DNA from 2 places in the Microbacterium sp. zg-B185 genome. Region 2 is predicted to be linked to the other one. Evidence: predicted binding sites of a transcription regulator. Region 2 holds the regulator's gene; the other holds the start of a gene.
The links. The regulator LexA, encoded in region 2, represses DNA repair genes until DNA is damaged. The targets are predictions, from matches to a motif close to TCGAACANNTGTTCGA.
Positions count from the first base shown of each region.

Region 1: a site for LexA is predicted at 6,185-6,200, ahead of QNO12_RS10320 (HNH endonuclease signature motif containing protein). Genes of this name have one in related genera too.

Region 1 is NZ_CP126739.1:2,132,918-2,141,592, forward strand. It holds gene QNO12_RS10275 (GntR family transcriptional regulator) at 1-267, opposite strand, end outside; gene QNO12_RS10280 (DUF4442 domain-containing protein) at 354-821, shown strand; gene QNO12_RS10285 (hypothetical protein) at 841-1,368, opposite strand; gene QNO12_RS10290 (hypothetical protein) at 1,365-1,619, opposite strand; gene QNO12_RS10295 (histidine--tRNA ligase) at 1,907-3,169, opposite strand; gene QNO12_RS10300 (nucleoside triphosphate pyrophosphohydrolase) at 3,201-3,821, opposite strand; gene QNO12_RS10305 (Na+/H+ antiporter NhaA) at 3,923-5,092, opposite strand; gene QNO12_RS10310 (hypothetical protein) at 5,280-5,477, shown strand; gene QNO12_RS10315 (gamma carbonic anhydrase family protein) at 5,514-6,113, opposite strand; gene QNO12_RS10320 (HNH endonuclease signature motif containing protein) at 6,321-7,676, shown strand; gene QNO12_RS10325 (DUF2652 domain-containing protein) at 7,735-8,442, opposite strand; gene QNO12_RS10330 (MFS transporter) at 8,485-8,675, opposite strand, start outside.
Region 2 is NZ_CP126739.1:1,048,674-1,057,348, reverse strand. It holds gene QNO12_RS04970 (pyridoxal phosphate-dependent decarboxylase family protein) at 1-542, opposite strand, end outside; gene QNO12_RS04965 (SseB family protein) at 657-1,436, opposite strand; gene priA (bifunctional 1-(5-phosphoribosyl)-5-((5-phosphoribosylamino)methylideneamino)imidazole-4-carboxamide isomerase/phosphoribosylanthranilate isomerase PriA) at 1,420-2,166, opposite strand; gene hisH (imidazole glycerol phosphate synthase subunit HisH) at 2,221-2,871, opposite strand; gene hisB (imidazoleglycerol-phosphate dehydratase HisB) at 2,868-3,482, opposite strand; gene QNO12_RS04945 (histidinol-phosphate transaminase) at 3,479-4,573, opposite strand; gene QNO12_RS04940 (LysM peptidoglycan-binding domain-containing protein) at 4,630-4,983, opposite strand; gene lexA (transcriptional repressor LexA) at 5,241-5,921, shown strand; gene QNO12_RS04930 (hypothetical protein) at 6,004-7,428, shown strand; gene QNO12_RS04925 (prolyl oligopeptidase family serine peptidase) at 7,508-8,675, shown strand, end outside.

The DNA of each region.
Region 1 (8,675 bases), 1.1 Mb from region 2:
GTCGTCGTGGAGCTGCGCGAGCGGGGCGGCGGCGGCGGTCACGACCGCTCCCCTGCCGCGTCGCATATCGACGAGTCCTTCGTCGCGCAGATCCTGGTATGCGTGCAGGACGGTGTGGAGGTTGACACCCAGCGCGTCCGCGACATCCCGAGCAGAGGGCAGGCGGTCGCCGGGGAGCAGACGTCCGGCCGCAGCATCCGCTCGGACAGACGCGGCGACCTGCGCGAACAGGGGTTCCTCGCTTGACGGGTCCACTCTCAGCAGCATGCTCTGATTCTATAACAACTAGAACAGTTGTAGAGAACGCACAGCCGATGGCTGGCGGAGCGCGGAATTCCGGCACACTGCCACCTATGCGAGTCACTCCCCGCCGCCTGGCCTGGGGCATGAGCCTGTGGGCGCCGAACCTGTTCTCGGGCATCCGCGTCAAGCGCTTCGCCGACGACTGGACGAGCGCCACCGTAGAGCTTCACGTGAACGTCCTGACCCGCAACTACGTCAAGACGGCCTTCGGCGGCTCGATGTCGGCGATGACCGACCCGTACTTCTTCATGCTCGTGATGCACCAGCTAGGGCGCGAGTACGTCGTCTGGGACAGCCGTGGTGAGATCGAGTTCGTGAAGCCCGGGCGCGGGGTGCTGACGGCGCACTTCGGAGTGCCACCGGGCAAGGCCGCCGAGCTGCGCGAGCGCGCGCGGGGCGGCGCCAAGGTGCTGGAGTGGTTCGAGACCGAGATCACGGATGCCTCGGGCGATGTCGTCGCGCGCGTACGGCGCCAGGTCTACGTGCGCGAGAAGAAGCGCGTCACCCAGGCTGCATGACGGGTCGCGCCACGCTGCGTCAGCCCTCGACCGGAAGCCCCGTGTCGCGGACGAGGTAGATCCACGGGAATGCCCGGCATCCGACCTGCCAGCCCGCAGCCTCATCCGCCGCCAGAGACGTGCGCCACAGGATGCGGCGATGCTCCCACTGCGTGCCGGTGAAGACCATGCGATGCGACAGCATGCCCGCTTCGACGGTGTGCCATCCGGTCCGGCCGGCGATCTCGAGCTCAGCCATCTCGTCGAACGCGGTGATCGGACCGAGCCAGCGCTCCGTCTCGCCGGTGACCGCCGATTCGCTCTGCGCGCCGAAGCGCTGTTGCGCGGCCTGCCGCGTCATGCCGAGCTCTGCACCGATCAGCGCCCAGCTCGCCCCTCCGGCGCGCGCGGCGCTGACCGAGCGCTGCAGCAGCGTCCGCGCCTCCTCCTCGGCGCGAGCGCTCGCCGCGATGAGCGCCAGGTGGTCCGCTACGCGCAGCGTGCCCTCGTCATCGACCTGCGCGGCGGTGAGAATCGCCCGGCCCACGGCATCCGCGAGTTCGCTCATCGGTGGGCGTCCTGGCTGGGCAGCCAGGACGCGCGAGGACCGGCACGACGGATGCCGTTGCCGAAGCCCCAGAAGTACGCGCCGACGGCCATCAGTCCGATGCCGGCGCCCTGCACGAGCCCTCCCCAGAATCCGCTCCACTCGAGCACTATGGCCACGAGGAGGAGGGCGGCGCCCGCGATGATCGCCGCGATCGCCCAGACGACGATGCGGCCGAAGACAGCCGACTTCTGGTTTCCGTTATCCGTCATGGTTGTCAAGGTACGCTTGACAATCCCCTGCTGTCAACCTTCGATTGACAACCGCCCCGGGAGGGGTCCCGTACGGGATGGCGTACGCGAGCCCGCACCCACGCTCCCTACGGCATCCCTCACGTCTTTCACCATCTGGGGCGAGCCGCCCCGGGGCGTCCTCGCGGGTCATTCGGGTTCGCTTACCAACCTGTCCCGACCAAGCCCGACGCCCCGCCCAGCGGGCATACGGCGGTCGCAGCCCTCATAGGTGAGGCGCGGCCGCGGTGAAAGGTCAGGGGTGAGAGTCACGTCAGGGGTTTGATCTCCAGCGTGCCCACCTCTGCCCCGGCAGGCACCGTCGCGAAGGCGGAGTAGCCGTCGGATGCCGCGCGGTCCAGGAGTGCCTTGAGGTTCTTGGTCCGGTGCTCCAGACGCACCCGCGCTCCCCCGGCGACGAGCGCGGCCTTGTGGGCGAGCAGCTCCGGCGGGGGCACGTCACGGTCGTGGACGAGCACGACGGATACTCCGGCGGCGTCATCGGCGGTCTGGAGGAGGTCCACGATCCGCTCGAAGCCGATCGAGAAGCCGACCGCCGGAACGTCCTGACCGAGGAACCGGCCGATCATGCCGTCGTAGCGCCCGCCCCCGCCGAGCGAATAGTCCACCGACGGGTGCGCGAGCTCGAAGATCGTGCCGGTGTAGTACCCCATCCCGCGCACGAGGAAAGGATCGAACACGAGCGGGATGCGCGCGTCGCCTGGCGCGCGGGCGGCCGACACCGCGTCGCCGATGGCCACCAGATCCGACACGATCGCGTCGGGTGCACCGTCGGGCAGGACGCTGCGGATCGGCCGCTCTCCGTACGGGTCGTACTCCACCAGCGGGGGCCGGTGCAGGAATCCGGAGAACTCCTCCACCGCATCGGGCGTCGCGCCGCGCTCCCGGAGCTCCCCGATCACCCCACCCGGCCCCATCTTGTCCAGCTTGTCGATCGTGATGAGCACGCCCGGCCGCTCCTCGGCGGTGAACCCGAAGCCGTCGAGCATCCAATCCAGCATCCGGCGGTCGTTGATCCGCACGGTGGCGCCGTCCAGACCCAGGGCGTCGACCGCGTCGAGCGTCGCGACGATCAATTCCGCCTCGGCACGGGGTGACGCATCGCCCAGGATGTCGATGTCGCACTGGACGAACTGGCGATACCGGCCCTTCTGCGGCCGTTCGGCCCGCCACACCGGCGCGATCTGAACGGCGCGGAACACGGCGGGCAGCTCGGCGCGGTGGCTGGCGTAGAACCTGGCCAGCGGCACCGTCAGGTCGTAGCGGAGGCCGAGGTCGGCCAGCGCTGCCGGGTCATCGGCCGCGGCGCGGATCGCGTCCGCGTCCAGCCCGCGCTTGAGCACGTTGTAGGCGAGCTTCTCGTTATCGCCGCCGATTCCGGCGTGCAGACGGGAGTACTCCTCCATCACCGGGGTCTCGATCTCGTCGAAGCCGTGCGCGCGATAGCGCTCCCGGATGACGGAGAGAACGCGCTCGCGGCGCGCTTTCTCGGCGGGAAGGAAGTCGCGCATGCCGCGAGGAGGGTTGACCGATGCCACGCCCCTATTGTCCCAGGTCCGCCTCGGCGTCCCGCACCGCGGACTGCAGCGTGCGCAGACGCTCGCGCAGCGCGCGTTCGGCGTCCCACCCGTTCGCGCGCGCCACGGCGACCAGCCCCAGCAGTGCCTCACCCAGCTCGGCCTCCGAGCGCGGACCGGCGGCGACGGCATCCGCTGCCGTCAGGCCCACACCGACCCCCACCGCGGACGCCTTGCCGATCAGCTTCTGGGCGAGCGCCAGCGACGGCATCCGCTGTGAGACGCCGTCCAGCACGCTCGTGCGCTCGTGCTTCTCCGCCGCTTTGGCGGCGTTCCACAGCACGAGGACCTGCTCCGGCGTCTCCGCCACCTCGCCGGCGAACACATGCGGATGCCGGTGCACCATCTTCTCGGTCAGGCTGCGCGCGACGTCGTCGATGTCGAACGGATCCTCCGGATGACGTGCGGCGATCTCGGCGTGGAACAGAACTTGCCAGAGCAGGTCGCCCAGTTCCTCGCGCAGCTCGGCGCGCGAACCGTTCTCGACGGCATCGATCAGCTCGGCGCTCTCCTCCACCAGGTAGGGCACGAGCGCACGGTGATCGACCTGCTGCGTCCAGACGCACCGGTCGCGCACCGCGTGCATCGTCTCCGCCGCATTGCGGAGCGGATCGCCGCCGCGGCGCGGATCCGGCGCGCGGTCGCCACGGCCGGGCTCAGGGATGGTGGGCTGGGGGAAAGCATCGGTCACGCGGGAGCCTCCGTCGGGGTCGCGGCGGCGAGGCGCCGGTAGTGGCGGGCGCGCCATGAGACGAGCACTCCGGAGAGCACGAGGGCGACCATCGACCCGGCCAGGACGCCCAGGATCGCCTCGTCGCGCACCAGCGGCGAGTCGGCGAAGGCCAGGTTCGCCAGAAGCAGCGACACGGTGAAGCCGATGCCGCCCAGCGCTCCCGCAGCGACCAGGTCGCCGAGCGGCAGCTTCTGGTCGCGGTCGCCCGCCCCGATCCGCTGCGCCGCCCACCCCGCCCCGACGATGCCGATGATCTTTCCCAGCGGCAGTGCGACCAGGATCGCCCAGAACGCCGGGGACAGCTGGGAGGCCGCCACCTGCGGGATCGGCACCAGCGCGGCCGCGAACGCGAAGATCGGGAGCACGAGCGCATTCACCCACGGCTCGATCGCGTGGCGCACCCGCAGGGCAGGCGTCTGCGCCATCGCCAGCCCCAGGAGCACTCCGGCGATCGTGGCGTGCACCCCCGAGGCGAGCACCAGCACCCAGGTGGCGGCGGCCAGGAGGACGAGCAGCACGACGACCAGCGCTCGCGCTCGGGTGTCGAGCACACGACTCAGGATCGCGAAGGCGACGACCGCGAGAAGCGCCAAGGCGAGCATGCCGAAATTCACATCCGTCGCGAACAGCACCGCTATGAACACGATCCCCACGATGTCGTCGAGGATTGCAAGCGCGAGCAGGAACACCCGTACCGTCGAGGGCAGGCCGCGTCCGAAGACAGCCAGCACGCCGAGGGCGAAGGCGATGTCCGTGGCCGTCGGGATCGGCCAGCCCTCCTCGACACCGCTGCCGGCCGCGATCGCCAGATAGATGCCGATCGGAATGAGCACTCCGCCGGCCGCGGCGATCGCCGGCTGTATCGCGCGCCGGAAACTGCGCAGCTCGCCCCGTGTCAGCTCGTACTGCAGCTCGACGGACACGGCGAAGAAGAAGATCGCGAGCAGCCCATCCGACACCCAGTGCGCGAGCGAGAGGTCCGCGACTGTTCCGGGGATTCCGACGTGCGTCAGCGAGAACTGGATGACCGCAGCGCCGATCGGCGAGTTGGCGACGATGAGGCCGGCGATCGCGGCCAGCAGCAACAGGATCGCGGGAAAGCGCACGGACCGCAGCAGTGCCATGGTTCTCCGTCCGGTCCGAGGCGAGCTCGTCCGCCGCCGCGCCGATCCAGGTGCGGGCGTCGAGCACTCGACGCATCGCCATCATGCTACCCAGCGGCGGACGCGATCCTTCCGCCGGTCTGCAGAACACCGGCTGACGGGCGCGTCGCTGCCGGGCTGTTCCCTCGGCGCGGGTACTTTGGGCGCCATGACCAGGACATGGGACGACACCGGCGTGGCCACGCAGCTCACCGAGACGTGCCCGGTGTGCGAATCGACCCGGGTGCGTGAACGGGAGCATGACTGGTTCGTGCTGGAACTCGAACGCGGCGACGAAGTGCGTAGGGAAAGCAGCGACGTCGATGTCGAGTTCAGCTGCGCAGCCTGTGCATCGCGCTGGCGCTGAGCCCTCGGCATCCGACACCGCCGCAGCGTCGGCTCGTCAGTCCAGCCGGATGTCGCGCTCGTGGCGGGCGAGGCTGCGTCCGTAGCGCTCGGTGAGCTGGATCATCAGGTCGGGGGTCTCGCGGTCGAGGCCGAACACGTAGCCGGGGAAGTCCAGCTCCTTCTGCGCCGCCCAGATCTCCTCGTGCCGTTCGGGGGGCAGGATCAGCGCCGGATCTCCCACCGCGACCCACCCGATCGGAACCACGCTGTGCGGCGGCAGCACGGAGCGCAGATGCACGACGGCGTTGATGCGCACCTCGCTGCGCTCGCCGATGCGCGCGCCGTTGAAGACGCGGGTGCCGGTGGCCAGGAACACCTCCTCGCCGATCGTCGCGCCCGAGATGCTCGCCATCGGGCCGACCAGCGTGTGCGCGCCGATGTGGACCGCGTTGGTGGCGCTCGCCCGGATCAGGGCGTTCTCCATCACGATGACGTTCGCAGCGAGGGTGATCGGGCCTCCCTCGGCTGTGATGACGGCGCCGTGCAGCACCTGGCAGTCCGCGCCGATCTGGACGTCGCCGCTGATGACGGCGGTCGGCGCGATCACCGCGTCGGGATGGATGCGGGGCTTGGCCCCGAGATGCTCGAACTGCACGCGTGTCCTCCTCGATCAGGGTCAGCGTAGCGCCGACGTGTCGGCGACTCCGCGGATTGCGGCGTGACTGTTCGCCTGCATGTTCGATACTGAGCAGGCCCAGCTCCCCGATCGGACCGCATTCCTTCGTATCTCTATGCTATTATGGAGGCAACGAAGCGCACGTGCCCAACAGCGCAGAACCGGCAGAACCGATGTGGAGATCCCATGGGGCACGTGGTCGGCAGCGACGGACCCGGGGCGTGGAGAGAACTCGACGACCTCGTCACCCGGGTCGTCGAGAATCGCGCCGCGATCGCTTCGCTTCAGGCCGACGAAGCATCACTCCTGGCAGATGCCGTCGACCTCATGATCTCCCGCACCGAAGAGCGCCGGGTCGAGGGCCGCCCGCGGACTGACAGCGACCTGCCGCTTCGCGAGATCTGCGCGGAGCTCGGCGCCGCCATGCGGATGAGCGATCGAACCGTTCAGGCTCGCATCGGCGACGCGACCACACTCCTGACCTCCTTCCGAGCGACCCACGATGCGGGGAGGGCCGGCCTGATCGACGCTGGACACGTGGCGGCGATTCGCGACGCGGGAGCAGGGATCGCCGATGCTGCGGAACGCGCCCGTTACGAACGTCAGATGCTCGAGGCTGCAGCACACGAAAGCCCCGGGCGGCTGCGTGTTCTCGGACGAGTGGTGGCGGCACGCATCGACCCCGCATCCATCGATGAACGTCACCGCGTGGCGCGGGCGAGTCGTGACGTGCGCGTGATCGGTCTTGAGGACGGCATGGCGCGCCTGATCGCGGATCTCCCGGCGGTGCCGGCGTACGCGATCTGGGACCGGCTCACCCAGATGGCGCACACCGTGCGCGACCCGGGCCTCGCCGCGCCTGATATCTGCGCGGACGACCCGTGCACCGTGGGCGCTTCCGCGAATCCACCCCCGCTCGACTGTCGCTCGATAGGCGAGCTGCGGGCCGACATCCTCGCCGATATCCTCCTGACCGCGACGCCGACCGCCCACGGCGACCGGGATGCGCTCGCCGCGATCTGCGGCCGGGTTCAGGTGATCGTCCCCGTTCTGACAGCGGCCGGCCTCAGTGACCAGCCCGCACTCCTGGCCGGTCAGGGGCCCATCGACTCCGCGACCGCGCGACGACTTGCTGCAGACGCTCCCGGCTGGGACCGCGTGATGATCCACCCGCACACGGGGATACCGCTCGCCGTCGACCGCTACCGTCCGAGCGCCGAACTCCGCCGGTTTCTGGCCGTGCGCGATGAGCACTGCCGGTTCCCCGGATGCCGGATGCCGGTGTGGCGCTGTGATCTGGATCACACGACCGATGCCGCGCGCGGCGGAGTGACCAGCCATGAGAACCTGGCGAACCTGTGCCGCCGTCACCACACTCTCAAGCACGCCTCGGAGTGGAAGGTCACGCAGGTCGGTAGCGGCGTCCTGGAGTGGACGAGCCCGACGCTGCGTCGCTACACCGACCGGCCACCGAGTACCGTCAGCTTCGTACCGGAATCCGCCTTCGCGCTGTCGCCCGACGGCGTCCCACCGCCCTTCTGAGCGGATGCGTCAGGCCGCACCTCGGCCTGCGACCCCCGCTCGCGCTCGGCTCTCAATCTCAGCGCACCTTGCGGGGCTGCTTCAGGCCGAGCATGTACGGCATCCCCTGGCCCACCGCCGCAAACGTGCTCCCCAGGCGCGCGCGCCAGGACGCCGCGCGCGGCGGCGGCAGCGTTCCGTCCAGGTCCGCGACGTCGACGAAGTACGCGCGGACCGTTCCGATCCCTTCGAGGTTCGGGGAGATCTCGCGCACGGGCTCCGGAAACGACGCCTCGTCCGTGCGGTAGAGCTCCTCGGAGATCAGAACGTACTCGGGGATGTCGACCGAGTTCTTCAGCAGACGATGCACGAGGATCACGTCGATGCCGACGAGTTTGATCCGCCCCCGGATCGTCTGGGTGGCCACCTCGCCGACGTGCGCCACGAACTTGAGCTTCAGTTCGGCCGCCTCGCGGCAGCCCACGCAGGGGCACAGGTTGGCCGCGACGTACTGCCGCTCGAGGTGGAAGGCTCGATGCATGGCCACGGCCACGTGAAGGATGTCGGTGATCGTCGTGTCGGGATCGCGCGCACCGGTCGGGCGCGAGAGGAACGCGGCGTCGCCTTCGATCTCGACCAGATCGAAGCCGCGCGCTGCCTCGATCATCCGTTCCAGCATCCGAGCGGTATTGACCTCGGCGTGTGCAAGCGTCAATCGATGCGAACCCATGTACTGGGTGTACCCGCCGATATCGGCGATCAGCAGCGCCGCGCGCTCGGATGTCATGCCTCACAATCCCATCAACGCCCGGGTATCTCAACAGGGGATTCAGGACGTGGTCGGGGGTTCGTCGAACGACTCCTTCGGAGCGAAACGGTCCAGCCGGTCTTGGACTCCCACCTCGGCCGCCCGGGCACTGGGCGTATAGCCGAGGACGACCGAGACGAACCGGTCGGCGGCCAGTGCGCGCAGCTCGAGCGCGGTTGCGGCCACAACGCTCGCCGTGCGGCGCGTGCGCC
Region 2 (8,675 bases):
GCGCGCAGGACGGAGTCTCTGGCCACCAGCAGGCACGAGGTGTTCGCACTGGTCGCTCCGGTGGCAAAGCCCACCCCACTCGCCGCGGGGAGCCCGAGCAGTTCGAGGAGCCAGCGTGCCGCGACCTCCTCGACTCCGGCGGTGCCCGGGGTGGGCTGGCGTGATCCGGTGTTCTGATCCCACGTCGAGACGAGCCAATCCGCAGCCAGCGCGGCCGGGTACGCGCCGCCGATCACGAACCCGTAGAAGCGCGGTGACCCCATGGCCATCAGCCCTGGGACTGCCCCCGCCGCCAACTCGTCGATGACGGCGGCCGCATCGAGCCCGGTCTCCTCGAGCGGGCGGTCCATCGCCGCGAGAACGCCGTCTGCGTCCAGTTCCGGACGGATGGGGCGTTCCGCCACCGACTCCAGCCAGCTCAGGGCGTGCCGGTGTGCGGCGGACAGCGCGGCGCGGTACTCGGACGGCGCATTCGTCTCCAGAGGGTAGGGCGCGGTGGTGCGCGCACCGGGGCTTGCGGGCGCAGAGCTGTGCGGTTCCATGACCAGCATTGTGCGCCGCCGCACGCGCGCGCACCACCGGGTGGGCCGACTGAGCGCCCGGACACTCTGCGGCGAAACGCTCGACGGCGCCCGTCGGCCGAGGCTGAGTCTGGATCAGAGGGAGCGGACGAGCTTGACGGTCAGCGAGTCGACCAGGACTGCGATCCGGTCGTCGGCCGCCCATCGCGTGGCCAGCCGCGCCAGAACCGCGTCCAACTCGGCCCGATCGAGTCCGTGCATGAGCTCCAGGCGCACGATCAGCTCCGGCCCGCGCAGACGGGCCATGGGATCGCCCGGCTCGACCGAGAGATCCAGCACCGCGAGCTCACCGCCGATGCTGCGCTGCAGGCCGGCGAAGACCTCGGGCGAGGTGAAACTGGGCTCCCACGGCACGCCCTGGGCGATCGCCCACACCGCGGGCCGCCGGAGCACGAACTCGGTGACCGACCCCGGATCGATGACGATCAGATCGGTGTCGTCGGCGGAGGCGGCCACCGCCGTACGTACGCCGTCCGCCGGGACCGGGCGCGCGCCGGCATCCCACCGGCCCATGGCGGCCATGGATGTGAACACCGGCAGCACTCGACGGCCATCGGGGGCCGCGACGGTGACGATCGACAATTCCTGGGTCTTGTCCACGGTCAGCCCGTGGGCACCGGTGCCCTCGTCACCGCGCTCGGCCACCAGCGGTATCAGCAGGCGCGCCGTACGATACGCGTCGATGACGGCGATCTGGTCGCCGGCGCCGTCGCGGAACGCCGTCAGTGCGGCCAGCAGCGCCTGATCGGCGGAGCCGTCGTCGCCCGCGTGCGGGTTGGGCTCGAACCGCCGCCCCTCCCACGGGACGCCCGCGGAGTCGGCCGGGTGGCCGTGCGGTTCAGCGTCCGGCGACATCCAGCGCCTCGGCGAGCGTGAAGGCACCCGCGTACAGGGCCTTGCCGACGATCGCACCTTCGACCCCGAGGGGCACCAGCTCCCGAAGTGCGGCGATGTCATCGAGGCTGGACACACCGCCGGAGGCGACGATCGGCTTCGGCGTGCGCGCCGTCATCTCCTGCAGCAGCTCGAGGTTGGGGCCCTTGAGGGTTCCGTCCTTGGTGACGTCCGTGACGACGTAGCGGCTGCACCCGGCCTCCTCGAGCCGTTCCAGAACGTCCCAGAGGTCTCCGCCCTCCTGCGTCCAGCCGCGCGCGGCGAGTGTCGTGCCGCGGACGTCCAGCCCCACGGCGATCACATCCCCGTACCGGCCGATGACATCGGCTGCCCACTCCGGGTTCTCCAGCGCGGCGGTGCCCAGATTGATCCGCGAGGCACCGCTTTCCAGAGCCGCGTCCAGACTGCGGTCGTCACGGATGCCGCCGGACAGTTCGACCTGCACGCCACGGACCTGCTTGATGACCTTGCGCATGATGGCGGCGTTGCTGCCCCGCCCGAACGCTGCATCCAGGTCGACCAGGTGGATCCACTGGGCACCCTGGCGCGCCCACGCCAGTGCCGCGTCCACCGGGTCTCCGTAGCTGGTCTCGGTACCCGCCTCGCCCTGAGTCAGGCGGACGGCCTTGCCGTCGGCGACATCGACTGCCGGCAGCAGGATCAACTCAGGCATAGACGCGAAATCGTTCATAGCTCCTCGTGCCTGACGACGCGAAGGCGTTGCGCTTTCGCAGATGGCACGAGTTCAGAGGTTAGTCCGGCCGAGCCCGTCGATCCAATTGGAGAGCAGACGGATGCCGGCCTCCCCCGATTTCTCGGGATGGAACTGCGTCGCGGACAGGGGTCCGTTCTCCACGGCGGCCAGGAAGGGCCCGCCGTGCGTGGACCACGTCAGTGCCGGCTGCGGGAACGGGGGCTGCACCTCCAGCGTCCACTGCTGCGCCGCGAAGGAGTGGACGAAATAGAACCGTTCGTGCTCGATCCCGCGGAACAGCCGCGACCCCTCCGCCGCCTGGACGGTGTTCCAGCCCATGTGGGGCAGCACGGGGGCATCCAGCTCGGTGATCACTCCGGGCCACTCACCGAGTCCTTCGGTGTCCACTCCCCGCTCGACTCCGCGCTCGAAGAGCACCTGCATGCCCACGCAGATTCCCAGGACGGGACGACCGCCGGCCAGCCGTCGGTCGATGATCTCGTCGCCGCGACTGTTTCGGAGCGCGTCCATGACGGCCCGGAATGCGCCCACCCCGGGCACGACCAGCCCGTGGGCGTCATCGATCAGGCCGCGGTCCGCGGTGAGCCGCGCATCTGCGCCGGCCGCGGCCAGCGCCTTCACCGCCGAGTGGACGTTCCCGGAGCCGTAATCCAGGACTGCCACCAGCGGCTTGCCGGTCACAGAGCGCCCTTCGTGCTCGGAACGCCCCGCACCTCCGGGTCCAGGGCCTTGGCCTGGCGGAACGCGCGCGCGAAGGCCTTGTACTCGGCTTCGGCGATGTGGTGCGGGTCGCGACCGGCCAGCACGGTGACGTGCACGGTGAGGGCTGCGTGGAAGGCGATCGCCTCGAACGTGTGGCGCACCAAGGCGCCGGTGAAGTGCCCGCCGATCAGGTGGTGCTCGAACCCGGCCGGTTCGCCGCTGTGCACGAGGTAGGGCCGGCCGCTGATGTCGACCACGGCCTGCGCGAGCGCCTCGTCCAGCGGGACGAGGGCATCCCCGTACCGCGAGATGCCGGACTTGTCCCCGAGGGCCTCGCGGATCGCCTGCCCCAGGACGATCGAGACGTCCTCCACGGTGTGGTGGGCGTCGATATCGGTGTCCCCAGAGGCACGGACGGTGAGGTCGGTGAGCGAGTGCTTCGCGAACGCGGTGAGCATGTGATCGAAGAACGGCACGGTGGTGTCGATGTGACTGCGGCCGGTGCCGTCGAGGTCCAGCTCTAGCTCGACGGTGGACTCGCTCGTGGACCGGCGCAGCGATGACGTGCGCGGAGTGGCAGGACGAGTCATGTGCCCGAGTCTATCGACGCGAGCGCGTCCAGGAACGCGGTCGTCTCCTGCTCCGTGCCCGCGGTGACCCGCAGGTGGTGGGGGATCCCGATGTCTCGGACGAGGACGCCTCGGTCATACAGCGCACGCCACGTCGCCGAGGCGTCCGCCACTCCGCCGAACAGGACGAAGTTCGCCCAGGACTCGTACGGTTCGTAGCCGATCGCCTCGACGGTCGCTCCGATGCGGTCGCGCTGGGCGACGATCTCATCGACCATCTGCAGCATCGTCGGGGCGTGCCGGAGCGCTGCGGCCGCCGCCGCCTGGGTCAGCGAGCTCAGGTGATAGGGCAGCCGCACCAGGCGCAAGGCATCCACCAGCGCCGGGTCGGCGGCCATATACCCCACGCGCGCCCCGGCGAACGCGAACGCCTTGCTCATGGTGCGCGACACGAGCAGCCGTTCCCGCCCCGGCAGCAGCGAGAGCGCCGAGCCGGCGTCACGGGGAGCGAACTCCTGATACGCCTCGTCGACGACGACGATGCCGTCGGCGGCGTCGTACACCGCTTCGATGACCTCGAGGGTCATCGGGGTGCCGGTGGGATTGTTCGGCGCGCACAGGAAGACGACGTCCGGGGCTGCCTCAGCGACCTGGAACGCCGCGCTCTCCGCATCGACGGAGAAATCGGCGGCACGCGAGCCGGCCACCCAGGTCGCGCCGGTCGCGCGGGTCAGCAGGGGGTACATCGAGTAGGTGGGGGCGAAGCCGAACGCGGTGCGTCCCGGTCCCCCGAAGGCCTGCAGCACCTGCTGAAGAACCTCGTTCGAACCGTTGGCCGCCCAGATCTGTTCGCGCGTCAGACCGTAGCCCAGGTAGTCCGCGAAGCCTTCGCGCAGCTCGGTGAACTCCCGGTCCGGGTAGCGGTTGACATCCCGCAGAGCTTGGGCGACGGCATCCAGGATGTCGTCGGCGACCTCCTGCGGCACCGGATGCGTGTTCTCGTTCACGTTCAGCGCGACGGGCAGAGGAGCCTGCGGAGCGCCGTACGGAGTCAGGCCGCGCAAGTCGTCGCGGAGGGGAAGATCGTCGAGGCGGATGCTCACCTCTCCCATCGTAGGGGCCGCGCCGGAGCGCATCGCCCGGAGGGACCGGCGGGCGCGCCCGCGCGCTACGGGGCGGTGCTGTACTCGAGCGGGATGGACAGGCGCTGACCCGCGGAGACGGTGACCCCGTCGAGGGCGTTCAGTCGCGCGATCGCATCCACGACGTCGCGGGGGTCGGCGCTCGGCGCGACCTGCTCGGCGATGGACCAGAGCGATTCGCCCGAGGCCACCGTCAGCGTGGTGAACGTCCCGGCCGGCGCACCGGCGTCACGGCTGGCCAGAGCGCTGCCTCCGCTGAGGACCGCGAGGTTGAGTGCCACGACGGCCGGGAGCGCGGCGAGCGCCGCGAGGCTGCGGCGACCACGCGGGGTGAGCCGCAGTCGCGTCTCACGATGCGCCGGGATGCTGATCGCTGTCATGTCGTCCTCCTGCTGAAAGGGAAGAGGTTCGCATCCCCGCCTCGGGCGGGAGCCGGGGATACGAATCTCTCTTCCGAAGATAACTTCGAACCATTAAGATGTCAATGGCCGGTCACGGCTGTGATATTCGAACGCGACACGCGCGTCGGCTGAAGTACGGCCATGCGCATACCGGATACGGTTTCGATAGGAAGACCCCACCACGGGCCTCCGACATTCGAAGACCGATGCCCCACGGCAAGACAGGAGCTGGGATCATGACCGAGGTGAACGGGCGCGAGAAGCCGCAGACGCGCAGGCGCAAGAGCCTGAGCGACAAGCAGCTCGCCATCCTCGAGGTCATCCAGCGATCGATCGCCCGGTACGGCTACCCGCCGAGCATGCGAGAGATCGGCGATGCGGTGGGCCTGAAGTCCCTCTCCAGCGTCACCCACCAGCTCAACCAGCTGGAACTGAGCGGGTACCTGCGACGCGATGCGGGCAAGACCCGCGCGATGGAGGTCCTGATCGACCTGCCCGGTACCTCGACCGAGAACCCCGCCGACAGTGCGCCCAGTGTCGGCGACGCGGCGATGGTGCCGCTGGTCGGCCGGATCGCGGCGGGCGTTCCGATCACCGCTGAGCAGCAGGTTGAAGAGATCTTCCCCCTTCCCCGCCAGCTCGTCGGCAAGGGCGATCTGTTCATGTTGCGGATCTCCGGCGAATCCATGATCGACGCGGCCATCTGCGACGGCGACTGGGTCGTGGTACGGGCACAGGCGGATGCCGAGAACGGCGACATCGTCGCGGCCATGCTCGACGGCGAGGCCACCGTCAAGACCTTCCGCCGCCGGGACGGACACACCTGGCTGCTCCCGCGCAACTCCGCATTCGAGCCGATCCTCGGCGATCAGGCCGTCGTGCTCGGCAAGATCGTGGCGGTGCTGCGCGCCGTCTGAGTCTCCGCCGACCCTGCACGCGGTGGGGCGGCGCGCCGATCGCATCTGCGCCACAATGGCCTCATCCGACGGAGGAGGCTTCATGCCCGCAACGGACGTCGACGATCTGCAGGCCCAGCTCGAGGCACTGCGCGCCGAGAACGAACGGCTTCGGCGGGAGGACCTCTCCGATGACGGAAGGTCGGGCCCGCAGCGCCGTGCCCCGCGGTGGCGGAGTGCGCTGTCCGCAGCGTGCATCGTCGTCGCCACGATCCTGATCCCGGTCTCCATCGTCAGCGCATGGGCGCGGATCCAGCTCGTGGAGGAGGATGCGTTCGTCGCCTCCCTGGCCCCGCTCGTGGACGATCCGGCCGTCCAGGGCCTGATCATCGACGAGTCGATGGAGGCGATCTCCGCTCAGGTCGACTTCCGCCAGATCACGGCGGACGTGTTCGACGGCGTCGCTGCACTCGGGCTGCCTCCGCGCGCCGCCGACGCCCTGCAGCTGCTGGAGGCGCCCGCGGCCAACGGCCTGGAGAGCCTGGTGACCACGACCGTCACGCGCGTCGTCGAGTCGGACGCGTTCTCGGAGGTCTGGGCCACGGCGACTCGCGCCGCCCACCGCGCGCTGGTGGGCACGGCGACCTCTGACGGCGGAGGCCTCGTGATCCGCACGGACCAGGGCGTCGGCATCCAGCTCGGGGCGATCGTGGACCGCGTCAAGCAGAATCTCGTGGACCGCGGCCTGGGGGCGGCGGAACTGATCCCGACCGTAGATCGGGTGATCATCCTGGGCGACGGCGAGAACCTCGCGATGATCCGCACCGGCTACGGGGTGGCCACGGGTCTGGGCTACTGGCTCCCCGTCATCACGATCGGACTCTTCGCCCTCGGCATCGCGATCGCCCGTCGGCGCAGCACCGCCGTATTCGGCACCGGTTTGGGATTCGTCATCGGGGGCGGCTCGCTGGCCGCGGTGCTGACCATCGGGGCGACCGCGATGATCCCGGCGGCCGATTCACTCGGCCTGTCCCCCGACGCGCTGAATGTCATCTACGACCAGCTCGTCGGCGACATGACACAGACCGCGCTCGTGCTGGTGCTCCTGGGCGTCGTCGTCGCGATACTCGGCTGGGCGATGGGCTCCTCCAGTCCCGCGCACGGACTCCGCCGCACCGTCCGGGGTCTGAACGCCTCCGCCCGGATCCAGCTGGCCGCGTGGGGCCTGAACACGGGCGCGTTCGGCACGTGGCTGGGCAGGCAGCGGATCCTGGTCCGGACGCTGGTGGCCGTGCTGGCGGTCATCTGGCTGTTCGCGCTCCGCCCGCTTTCCGCGGGCGATGTCGCGCTGGTGCTGGTCGTGTCCTTCGGGGCTGCCTGGATCCTCGAGCTGCTCCAGCGGCGTCCTGCCGAGCTGGATGCCGTCGCCGAGGCGGCGGACGCCGACGTCCTCGCCGAGCCGCGTGATGCGGTCGCGACCGATGCGGAGACCCCCGCCGGCGCGGCGCCCGTCGACGCGGCGCCGTGACGCGGACTCGCATCCGCTGACGTGCCGGCGTCCCGCGGCTTCGGGTGGCGGCATCCGCCACGGCCAATACGGTGGAGGCATGAGCGCAATCCTTCCCTTCGGTTCGTGGAACTCACCGCTTTCCGCCGCAGCCGTGACCGCCGCGACCCCGCGCATCGAGGGCGCCCGGTTCGTGGGCGAGGAGATCTGGTGGGGCGAGGGGGTCCCCGAGGAAGGGGGCCGGACCACCGTGCGTCGGCGTGACGCCCAGGGCGCGGTGAGCGTCGTGCTGCCGCTGCCGTGGAGCGCGCGCTCCCGTGTGCACGAGTACGGCGGCGGTGCGTGGACGACCACCGACGACGGCGTCCTGCTCTTCGTGGAGAAGTCGGATCAGCGCGTGTGGGCGCTCGCGCCCGGGCAGGAGCCACGTGCACTCACCCCCGCCGACCCGGGCATGCGATTCGGCGGCCTCACCTGGCAGCAGGGGCAGCTCCTCGGGATCCGCGAGGTCGACGAGGAGGAAACGGCGCCGCAGCGATCCATCGTCCGCATCGCGCTGGACGGGTCCGGTGTGACCTGCCTGGTCGCGGGCAGCGACTTCGTCGCGCATCCTGCCCTGTCTCCGAGCGGACTCCGCCTGGCCTGGATCGCGTGGAATCACCCCGACATGCCGTGGGATCGCGCCGAGCTGCGGGTCGGGCGGCTGGCGGACGGGGTGGTCTCGGAGTGGACCACCGTGGCGGGCGGCAGCTCATCGCCGCTGCAGCCGCTGTGGATCGACGAGGACGATCTGCTCTACGCCGACGACACCAGCGGCCGCTGGAATCTCTGGCACCGGCACCTGTCGTCATCGGTGGGAGCGCAGTCGATCGCTCCGGCGGATGCCGACACCGGGGGTCCGCTCTGGGTTCTAGGCAGCCGGTGGTTCGCCCGGCTGGAGGACGGACGGCTGGTCGCAGTGCGAACGAACGGCGATGACGAACTGGTGCTGATCGGCCCGGACGGCACCGCGGCGCCGTTCGGCGTGCCGCTGAGCTCCGAGGTGCTGATCGAGGACGTGCGAGGCACGCACGTGCTGGTCTCGGGTGCGGGACCCACCTCCCCCGCAGGGCTCTGGCTCCTGGACGCGGACCGCCTCGAGGACGGGGTCCTGATCCGCGGCGGAAGCGCGCCATGGGGGCCGGAATGGATGCCGCGGCCTCGCGCCGTGAGCTTCGAGGGTCCGCGGGGCGCCGTGCACGCCTTCGACTACCCGCCGACACATCCGG